2 regions of the Synechococcus sp. YX-04-1 genome follow, and region 2 is predicted to be linked to the other one. Evidence: predicted binding sites of a transcription regulator. Region 2 holds the regulator's gene; the other holds the start of a gene.
The links. The regulator NtcA, encoded in region 2, controls nitrogen genes in cyanobacteria. The targets are predictions, from matches to a motif close to GTANCNNNNGNTAC.

Region 1: glnA (type I glutamate--ammonia ligase) is a predicted target of NtcA. The motif match lies at 2,417-2,430, and genes of this name have one in related genera.

What each region holds. Positions count from the first base shown of each region.
Region 1 covers NZ_JAUONZ010000002.1:66,438-71,233, forward strand. The annotation lists gene Q3Y53_RS03660 (class I SAM-dependent methyltransferase) at 1-815, opposite strand, end outside; gene glnA (type I glutamate--ammonia ligase) at 930-2,351, opposite strand; gene Q3Y53_RS03670 (allophycocyanin subunit beta) at 2,558-3,082, shown strand; gene Q3Y53_RS03675 (alanine--glyoxylate aminotransferase family protein) at 3,189-4,373, shown strand; gene Q3Y53_RS03680 (nucleoside deaminase) at 4,345-4,788, opposite strand.
Region 2 covers NZ_JAUONZ010000001.1:33,573-38,368, reverse strand. The annotation lists gene Q3Y53_RS00230 (DUF3146 family protein) at 1-149, shown strand, start outside; gene Q3Y53_RS00225 (resolvase) at 133-573, opposite strand; gene Q3Y53_RS00220 (DUF3084 domain-containing protein) at 570-1,721, opposite strand; gene ntcA (global nitrogen regulator NtcA) at 1,749-2,465, opposite strand; gene rph (ribonuclease PH) at 2,524-3,267, opposite strand; gene Q3Y53_RS00205 (cob(I)yrinic acid a,c-diamide adenosyltransferase) at 3,413-4,012, shown strand; gene dcd (dCTP deaminase) at 4,012-4,605, shown strand; gene thyX (FAD-dependent thymidylate synthase) at 4,618-4,796, opposite strand, start outside.

The DNA of each region.
Region 1 (4,796 bases), on a different contig from region 2:
ACGTTCTGGCGTGCTTCCGCCGGCAGTTCGTGCAACAGAAACACACTGGTAACGGCTTGAACCGATCCTCCCGCCAATGGCAAGGATTCTCCGTTGGCACGGATCAGCTGAACCAGCGATGCATCGCCGTCATTCAGCCAGCGGTTGGCTTGACGCAGGTACGACTCGGAGAGATCGGTTCCGATGAGCTGTGCGTGGGGCACAGCAGCCCGGATTTGGTGCAATGTCCGGCCCGTGCCGGTGGCCACATCGAGAATCTTCAGGGAGCCGGGTGCACGGTCTGCGAAGTGCTTCAAGCCCCGTTTCAGCGGAGCCAAGACCCGCCGTCGCATGGCATCGGCGGTGCCATTGAAGAGGATTTCCACCTGCAGGTCGTAGAGACCGGCCGAGTGGTCACTCAGATACCCGTCGGTTTGATGATGAAAATTCTGGAGGTAGTACTCGGGGTAAAGCTCTTTGTCGGTCTCCTTGGGCAGATCGCGCACGTTGCGCTCACGACGTCGATCCCAGGTGGAGGGAAGATCCATCCAAACCTGCGGGTAGCGGCTGACCCAGTCGAGCCAGGGGGCATCGAACAACAACTGCTCGGGGTAAATCCCCTGTTCGGCATCCTGCCAATCCTGTTCCTGGAGCTTGCCCATGTCCAGGCGAAGCTCTCCAAGAACTTCTGCGGACACGGGTTCCGTCTTGGGAACGGCATCGGGAGCCAGCAGCTCCATCAGCTTTGTGCTCAGCTCTTTGTGGGCCAGGCCCGCGATGCTTTTGCCTTGCTGAAGCGTTTGGTACGCAAGCTTGCTCAGGGGCGTTGATGCCATCGCGGATCCAGACAACAGCGCTATTCCAGCGAATGTGACGCGCAATCGCGTGCTTAGCAGTCCACAAAAAAACCCGCCTCCAGGGAGGCGGGTCGTGGGATGTATGGGCACTGATCAGGCGTCGTAGTACATGGTGAATTCGTGGGGGTGCGGCCGCTGGCGAAGCTGCTGAACCTCCTCGTACTTCAGGTCGATCCAGTTGTCGATGAAGTCGTCGCTGAACACGCCGCCAGCGGTGAGGAAGGCGCGATCGGCATTCAACGCTTCGAGAGCGCCGTTGAGTGACGCAGGAACTGTGGCGATCTTGGACAGCTCTTCAGCTGCCAGTTCGAACAGGTCGCGGTCTTCGCCATCGCCGGGATCAATCTGGTTCTTGATGCCGTCCAGACCGGCCATCAGCATGGCGCTGAAGGCGAGATAGGGGTTGGCAAGGGCATCACCCGAACGGAACTCGAGGCGCTTGGCTTTCGGGCTCGGGCCGGTGAGCGGGATCCGCACGGCGGCAGAGCGGTTGCCTTCGGAGTAGACGAGGTTGACCGGTGCTTCAAACCCGGGCACCAGACGCTTGTAGCTGTTGGTGGTGGGGTTGGTGAAGGCCAGGAAGGCGGGAGCATGCTTGAGGATGCCGCCGATGTACCAGCGGGCCGTCTGCGAGAGGTTGGCGTAGGTGCCTTCACCGAAGAACAGGGGCTGACCGCCCTTCCAAAGGCTCTGGTGCACGTGCATGCCGGAGCCATTGTCGTTGAACACCGGCTTGGGCATGAAGGTGGCCGTCTTGCCGTACTTCTTGGCCACGTTGCGAACGACATACTTGTACGTCATGACGTTGTCGGCGGCCTCGATCAGCTCAGCAAATTTCATGCCGAGTTCGTGCTGGCCCGCGCCAGCCACCTCGTGGTGGTGCTTCTCGGTGGGGATGCCCAGCTGACCCATCAGCAGGAGCATTTCGGAGCGGATGTCCTGTGCGGTGTCGTTGGGAGCGACAGGGAAGTAGCCCTCTTTCTCCTGGATCTTGTAAGCGAGGTTGCCGCCTTCCTCGATGCGTCCGGTGTTCCAGCCCGCCTCGATGGTGTCAACGCTGTAGAAGGAACCACCTTCGGCCGAGTTGTAGCGGACGTCGTCGAAGAGGAAGAACTCCGGCTCAGGGCCGAAGAAAGCCATGTCGGCCAGCCCGGTACTGGCCAGGTGGTTCAGAGCTCGCTGGGCTAGGGCGCGGGGGCAGCGCTCATAGGGCTGGCCGGTGCGTGGCTCCTGAATCGAGCAGATCATGCTCAGGGTCTTATGCCGGTAGAAGGGGTCCACCCAGGCGGTATTGGGGTCCGGCACCATGGCCATGTCGGAGGCCTGGATGCCTTTCCATCCGCGAATGGATGAGCCGTCAAATGCCAGGCCCTCAGTGAAGGACTCTTCCTCCAGCAGATCGGTGCAGACCGTGAGGTGCTGCCATTTGCCGTGCAGATCGGTGAATTTGAGGTCGATCAGTTCGATGCCTTCGTCCTTGATCTGGCGCAGGACGTCCTGGGGGGATTTCGACATAAGAAAGGACTGTTCGACTGAATTGTGCAGTGATGTGACCGTATAGAGCCACAAGTCACCATTTTGTATCAAGGGGTACGTTTTAACCGCTAGAGGGCGACTGCGTAACCGTTTCTGTCAACTTGGCTGAAATGCAGGCCTGCCAAAGGATCTGACCGCCTCAACGGTGTTAGCTTCCGCTGGGGATCCTCTGGAGATTCAGGGACATGCGCGATGCAATCAGCGGTCTGATCGGTCGCTACGACCAGTTGGGTCGTTATTTCGATCGTCCAGCGATCGACAGCATCAATGCGTACCTAGATGAATCCACGCTGCGGATTCAGGCCGTTGAGCTGATCAACGGCTCTGCTGCCGAGATTGTGCGTGAAGCCAGTCAGCGCTTGTTCCGGGATGAACCCGACCTGCTTCTGCCTGGCGGCAACGCTTACACCACCCGCCGGCTCGCCGCCTGCCTGCGGGACATGGACTATTTCCTTCGTTACGCCAGCTACGCCCTGGTGGCTGGTGACTCCACGATCCTCAATGAGCGTGTTCTGAACGGACTCGACGACACCTATAAGAGTCTCGGCGTACCCACCGGCCCAACAGTCCGCAGCATCGTTTTGTTGGGAGAAGTTGTTTCCGAGATGCTTCTGGCCAACGGTGCTGCATCCGATCAGCTCTCCACCGTCCTTCAGCCGTTTGATCACCTGGCCAAGGGCCTTGGTGAAACGAACGTGCGCCAGCGCTGAGCCCACAGGTTCAAGCAAGATTCGAACAGATTGCAATTGCGCTTTCCTCACCCTCCCAAGGGGCGTGACTGCGTAGGCTCACCATCACGAACCAACGATCAGGGCTTTGGCGACGACGAACTCACTCCTTCCTGTTGACGATCGTCACCGCAAAGCCTTTGCACCGATCGGCACACCCGACCGCCTTCTGCTTGGACCCGGCCCCTCAAATGCCCACCCAACGGTTCTGAAGGCTCTGTCGAGAACGCCGATTGGTCACCTTGATCCTCTCTACGTGGAGCTGATGGGTGAGGTCCAAGAGCTGCTGCGTTACGCCTGGCAGACCGACAACCGCCTCACACTTCCGATGAGCGGCACCGGCAGTGCTGCCATGGAGGCAACCCTGGCCAACACCGTCGAACCGGGAGACACCGTTCTCGTGGCGGTCAAGGGATACTTCGGCCTGCGACTGGCTGACATGGCCGGCCGCTACCGCGCTGAGGTGAAAACCATTGAGAAGCCCTGGGGTGAGTGGTTCTCCCTCGATGAGCTGGAAGCGGCGCTGATCGAGCACAAGCCTGCCATCCTGGCGATGGTTCATGCCGAAACCTCAACGGGTGTCTGCCAACCAATGGAGGGCATTGGCGACCTCTGCCGGAAGCACGATTGCCTGCTGCTGCTCGACACCGTCACCTCCCTGGGGGGTGTACCGCTTTACATCGACGAGTGGAAGGTTGATCTTGCCTACAGCTGCAGCCAGAAGGGCCTGAGCTGCCCTCCCGGACTCGGCCCCTTCACCATGGGTCCCCGTGCTGAGGCCAAGATGACAGCTCGTCAGGGCAAGGTTCCCAACTGGTACCTGGATGTCTCCCTGCTGAATCAGTACTGGGGAAGTGACCGCGTTTATCACCACACTGCGCCGGTCAACATGAACTTCGGCATGCGTGAGGCTCTGCGTCTTTTGGCAGAAGAAGGTCTCGATCAGGCCTGGGCACGCCATCGCAGCAATGCGGAGATGCTCTGGAGTGGTCTGGAAAGCCTCGGCCTTTCGATGCATGTCCCAGCCGACCGCCGATTGCCCACCCTCACCACGGTTCGCATTCCTGAAGGTGTGGATGGCAAGGCCTTTAGCCAACACCTGCTCAACAACCACGGCATCGAGGTGGGTGGCGGACTCGGCAGCCTGGCCGGAAAAATCTGGCGCATTGGTCTTATGGGGTACAACTCCAACCCTGAAAACGTGAACCGTCTGCTCAACCTGTTTGAGACAGAGCTGCCTCGCTTCAGCGGTTCTGTCGCCGCCGCTGCCTGAACCAGCGTTCCAGCTGCCCCCTCGCCTCAGGTTCGCGCACGCCCTGAATCACCCTCATGTGGTGATGAGCACTGGCATGGGTAGAGAGGTCAAGGCTTCCCCCCAGGCCACCGCGCTTGGGGTCTGTTGCCGCAAAAACCACAGTTCCCATGCGGGCCTGCACCAAGGCCCCTGCACACATGGGGCAGGGCTCGAGGGTGACGATCAGGGTGCAGTTGTTGAATCTCCAGTCGTCCTGAACGATCGCTGCCTGTTGCAAGGCCATTAGTTCGGCGTGCCCGAGGGGATCCCTGTGGCTCTGGCGCCGGTTGCGTCCATGGCCGATGGCTCGTCCCTCTCCATCGAGGATCACAGCGGCCACCGGCACTTCTCCCTCCACTCCAGCCTCCTCGGCGCGCTGGAGCAGAACGTCCATCCAGCGAG
Region 2 (4,796 bases):
CCTGGGCCTTTGACCGCGGCGAACTGATGGTGGAGCCGTCCTTGGGACGAGCCCTGATTGAGGATGCCCTTCGGCGGTTTCTGGTGCGTTCTGATTACAGGCTGGAACCGGGGGGTGACTACACCTTCATGGTTAGGGCCAGGTTCTGAGCGAGAACGTGGGAGCAGGCACCGGCCATTTCAGGCGGCACTGCAGGTGCTCCTCGAGCATCACCAAAGCGGCCACGGCATCCAGATCCACCGGTGGAATGCGCAGTCCTGCCGGCAGCATTCGTCGCCAACCTCGAGCCGGCCACAACGTCCAGTAACGCTGTCTTGCCCTCAGGGTTGTTCCCTGTTCAGGAATCACGGTGAGATTGCCCAGCCATTCCAGTTGCTTGATCCAGGCTCGGCTGCCCGTGCCGTCGCCGATCAGGATGCGGTCGAGAGCTTGGTCGTGATTCCACTTCTCCAGCCAGGGTTCCACAGCGTCCGGGTCCAGCACATGCCCTTCGCGCACGAGGCCGAGCTGAAGATCAGCCAGCACAAGACCACATTTGCAGCGGCCTGGATCGAGAACGGCCACCCGTTTCATGGGGATGGCTGAATTGTGACGACGACAGGATCGGCGCTGTTGCTGACCCCTGCGGAAATCACTTCCAATCCAACGCTTTGGCTGGGTCCTTCCATCAGGGTCTGGGCCAGTTGGGAGAGGGCTGATCCATCGAACTGAAGGCCCTCGCTCAGCGATCCTCTCCGCTGCACCTCGGCATAGGCCGAGGCCAAGAGAAGGTTCAGTCGTGTGCGAATGCCCTCTGGCGTGCGTTCATCCGGTGGCAGTGTGGTGGTGGCCAGCACGTCTCCGCGTTGGGCCACTGGCCGGTTGGGACGCACCTCGGGGAAGGCGTACACCGCTGTTTCACCCCGCAGCACATTGGTGGCGGAGCGCAGCGAGATCACCCAGGTCTCCGGTTTGCGGATGATGCTTTGCAGGCGTTCAACATCGCTGCGCGGAACGCGGATCAACTGGCGTTCGGGGGCTTCGCCAGGCCGCACTTTCCCGTAGGCGTTGAGATTGGCCTCCTGCAACAGCCTGTCCACAGCCTGTTTCGCCTGGTCTGGGGCATCGAGTCGAACCGTTGCTCTCGCCAAGGTCTGTCCGCTGCTGATCACCACCGATCCACGCCTCAGGGCGACCAGATTGCGTTCCAGTTCCTTGAGTTCCTGCTCACCGGCACGGATGCGGCTGCGAACGCTGTTGAGTTCGGCTTCCGTCCGCTGGATGTCCGCATCGCGGGAGGCGATGTCCTGGCTGAGGCGTTCACGTTCAGCTTCGAGTTGGGCCCGCTCTTTCTGAAGAGGAGCCAGTTCAAGGCGCAGGGTGTTGGCCCGTTGCTGCGATTGCTTGAGCTCAGTGGCGATCCGCTTGGTTTCCGTTTGGGTCTTGTCCCGTTCCCGCTCGGCTGCCTCCAGCTGTTGCCGGCTGTCCTGGAGTTTCTCCTGCAGGGCATCCAGTTCAAACAGGCCCACCCGCAACTGCCGGCTCACCAACAGCATCAGGCCAAGCGAGAGTGCGCTGATCAGGCTGCCGGTCAGCACCGTGATCAAAACGGCGGTGCGCCTTGGGCGCATCCTGAACAAACTGAGTCGCGCTTTGCCGACGCGGCTGCCCAAACGGTCGCCCAGGGTCGACAGCACGCCCCCGAGCACCAGCAGAACCAGGATCAGTGCCCAGCCGCTCATGGCTGCACCCGTCGGTCGATGGCCGGCTTAGCTGAAGCGTTTGGCCAGAGCGATTGGATCCAGAACGGTGATTTTCTTGCGGTCAATCTGAACCAGACCGGATTGACGCAAGTCTCCCAGCAGACGCGTGATTGTGACCCGTGTTGAGCCAATTGCTTCGGCGATGGCTTGATGGGACAGGCGTAGGTCGATGGTGATGCCCAGCTCATCTGCCACGCCGAAATCCCTGCACAGCACGAGCAGGAAGCTCACCAGCCGGGATGACATGTCCCTGTGGGTCAGGGTTTCAATCATCGTTTCGGTCTGCAGAATTCGGCTGGAGAGACCCTGCAGCAAGCGCAGGCCAACGCTGGTGTCTGCTTCGATGGCGGCCTTCACGGAGGTCGCCGGTGCCGTCACCATTTCGACCCGGGTGAAGGCCACAGCGTGGTAGAACCGATCGGACCTTTGACCGGTCAGCAGGGACAGCACTCCGAAGAGGCTGTTCTCGCGAAGCAGGGCCACGGTGATTTCTTCACCCGACTCGTAAACGCGGGACAGGCGCACGGCTCCCCGGCGGATCAGATACACCCGTTCTGCGGGATCTCCGGGGAAGAAGATGGTCTTGTTGCGGTCAACCAGTTCACTGCTGGCGCCATCGAGATCCCGGATGATCTCCAGGAGAGAACGGTTGGCCGGCTCTGCGCTGGGAGCTGGAGCCACCATCTGCGGGGCGTATCGGCTGAAACCTCGGCTACTGGTCATGACAACCCCCTGGTGAGGCGAAGTTACGGAGCTGGCGGTGGCCGCCATGTAGCGGTTATTACGTAACGCTGCTGTGCTCGTTGAAGGCCTGGCGTTGCGCCTGCATCAGGGATGACACTCCCGGCTCCGCTAAATCCAGCAGCTCATTGAGTTGGTTGCGGCTGAAGGGCGCTCCCTCAGCAGTTCCCTGGATTTCCAACAGACGTCCATCGCCGGCCTGCACAACATTCAGGTCCACCTCAGCTCGGCTGTCTTCGCTGTAGTCCAGATCCAGCAAGGCCTGGCCATCCACCAAGCCGACGGACACGGCCGCCACCTGGTCGACCAGGGGCGATTGCTCCAGGACTCCTTGTTCCACCAGTGATCGGCAGGCCTGGTCCAGGGCAAGCCAAGCCCCGGTGATCGAGGCCGTCCTGGTGCCGGCGTCCGCTTGGATCACGTCGCAGTCGATCAGCAAGGTGCGCTCACCAAGGCGCTCCATGTCGATCACGGCGCGCAGGCTGCGGCCGATCAACCGCTGAATCTCCTGGGTGCGACCCGAGAGTTTCATTAGCTCCCGTGATTGCCGCTGTGGGGTGGAGCCGGGCAGCAGACGGTATTCGGCGCTGAGCCATCCCAACCCTTCTCCCTTACGCCAGCGGGGAACCTTGTCCTCCAAGCAGACGCTGCAGAGCACAGCGGTTCGACCGGTGTGAACCACAAGGGAGCTCAAGGCGAACCCCATGGGATTCCAGGTCACCGAGAACGGTCGCAACTGCTGCGGGCGACGGCCATCAGTGCGGTGTTCAAGGGATTGGCTCATCGGTGGTGTGCAGTTCGTCAAGCCTCGCAGGCGGTTGGGTCTCGCCCTGTCCAAACACCATGGGTGGTGTCAATCCTCTTGTGGAATGTGATCTCGCCGCTAGATTCAAGGTCTCGCCGGGATCGCCCGGACAGATGCTTCCGCGATGACCACAAGCCTCGCCGACCCCCAAGCCTTCCAGAACTCCCTGGATCGGGATCAGCAGGCTTTGCAGCGGGCGGGCCTCAGGCCCTTACCTTCTGTCTCTGACCCGCCACCCCTACATCTGGTGGCTCCAGAAGGGCAGCTGCAAGTGCATACAGCGCCCTACCGAGGCAGTTTCGCCAATGTTCTGAGTCAAGCCATGCGTGCTGCCGGCTTGGGCAGTCGTGTTCTGATCAGTCAGTTCCTCAAAGGGGGCGTTCAGCAGGGACCTGCAGGACGGGTGCAGCTCTGTGGAGGCCTTGTTTGGCTGCGGCCGGAAGTGCCCCTCTGCCTCTCCTCGCCGGGGCATCCCGGTGGCGCTGAGGCGGTGGCTGCTGTTTGGTCCATCTGCCGCCAGCATCTGATCCAGGGAGATCTCGACCAGCTGGTCTTGGATGAAATCGGTCTTGCAGTGGCCTTCGGATACCTGGATGAAGCGGACGTGATTGAAGCCCTCGAGCAGCGGCCCGCTTCGATGGATGTGATCATCACTGGACCTGCAATCCCCGCCGGTGTGGTGGAGATGGCAGATCAAGTCACGGAGTTGCGCCGAGGTTTCTGATGCTCAAGTGCGATCGCTGGATCACTGAACAGGCCGGTCAGGGAATGATCGAGCCATTCCAGAGCGGGTTGGTCCGTCACCTCGAGCCGGAGCAGAAGCTGCGACCGGTGCTGAGTTTCGGTTGTTCGTCCTACGGCTACGACCTGCGCCTGTCTCCTCAGGAATTTCTGATCTTCCGGCATGTTCCGGGCACGGTGATGAACCCCAAGCGGTTCAACCCGGCCAACCTCGAGCCCACCCCCCTTCATGAGGATGAAGACGGGCGCTACTTCATTCTTCCGGCGCATTCCTACGGCCTCGGTGTGGCGTTGGAGAAGCTGCGGGTTCCCCCCAACATCACGGTGATCTGTTTGGGCAAGAGCACCTACGCCCGCCTTGGAATCATCGTGAACACCACCCCTGCTGAAGCGAGCTGGGAGGGTCACCTCACCCTTGAATTCAGCAACAGTTCCGGCGCTGACTGCCGCATCTATGCCGATGAAGGCATCTGTCAGCTGCTGTTTTTCGAGGGTGATCCCTGCTCAACCACCTACAGCGATCGACAAGGTAAGTACCAGCACCAACCGGAACGGGTGACGCTGGCCAAGGTTTAGATCTCTCTTGAATTAGGGAGCTAAACGAGCACGGTGCAGCCTGCTTTTTTCGTACCAGGCTGCGAATTCAGGGGCCCACTCCACCATGTGGGGCCACATCAGATCGCAGAGCTGGCGGATCTCTAACTGGGCATCAAGCTTGGCCCGCAGATCCATGAAGTGCAGGAACGCCCGCAGGCTGAAGCTCACCA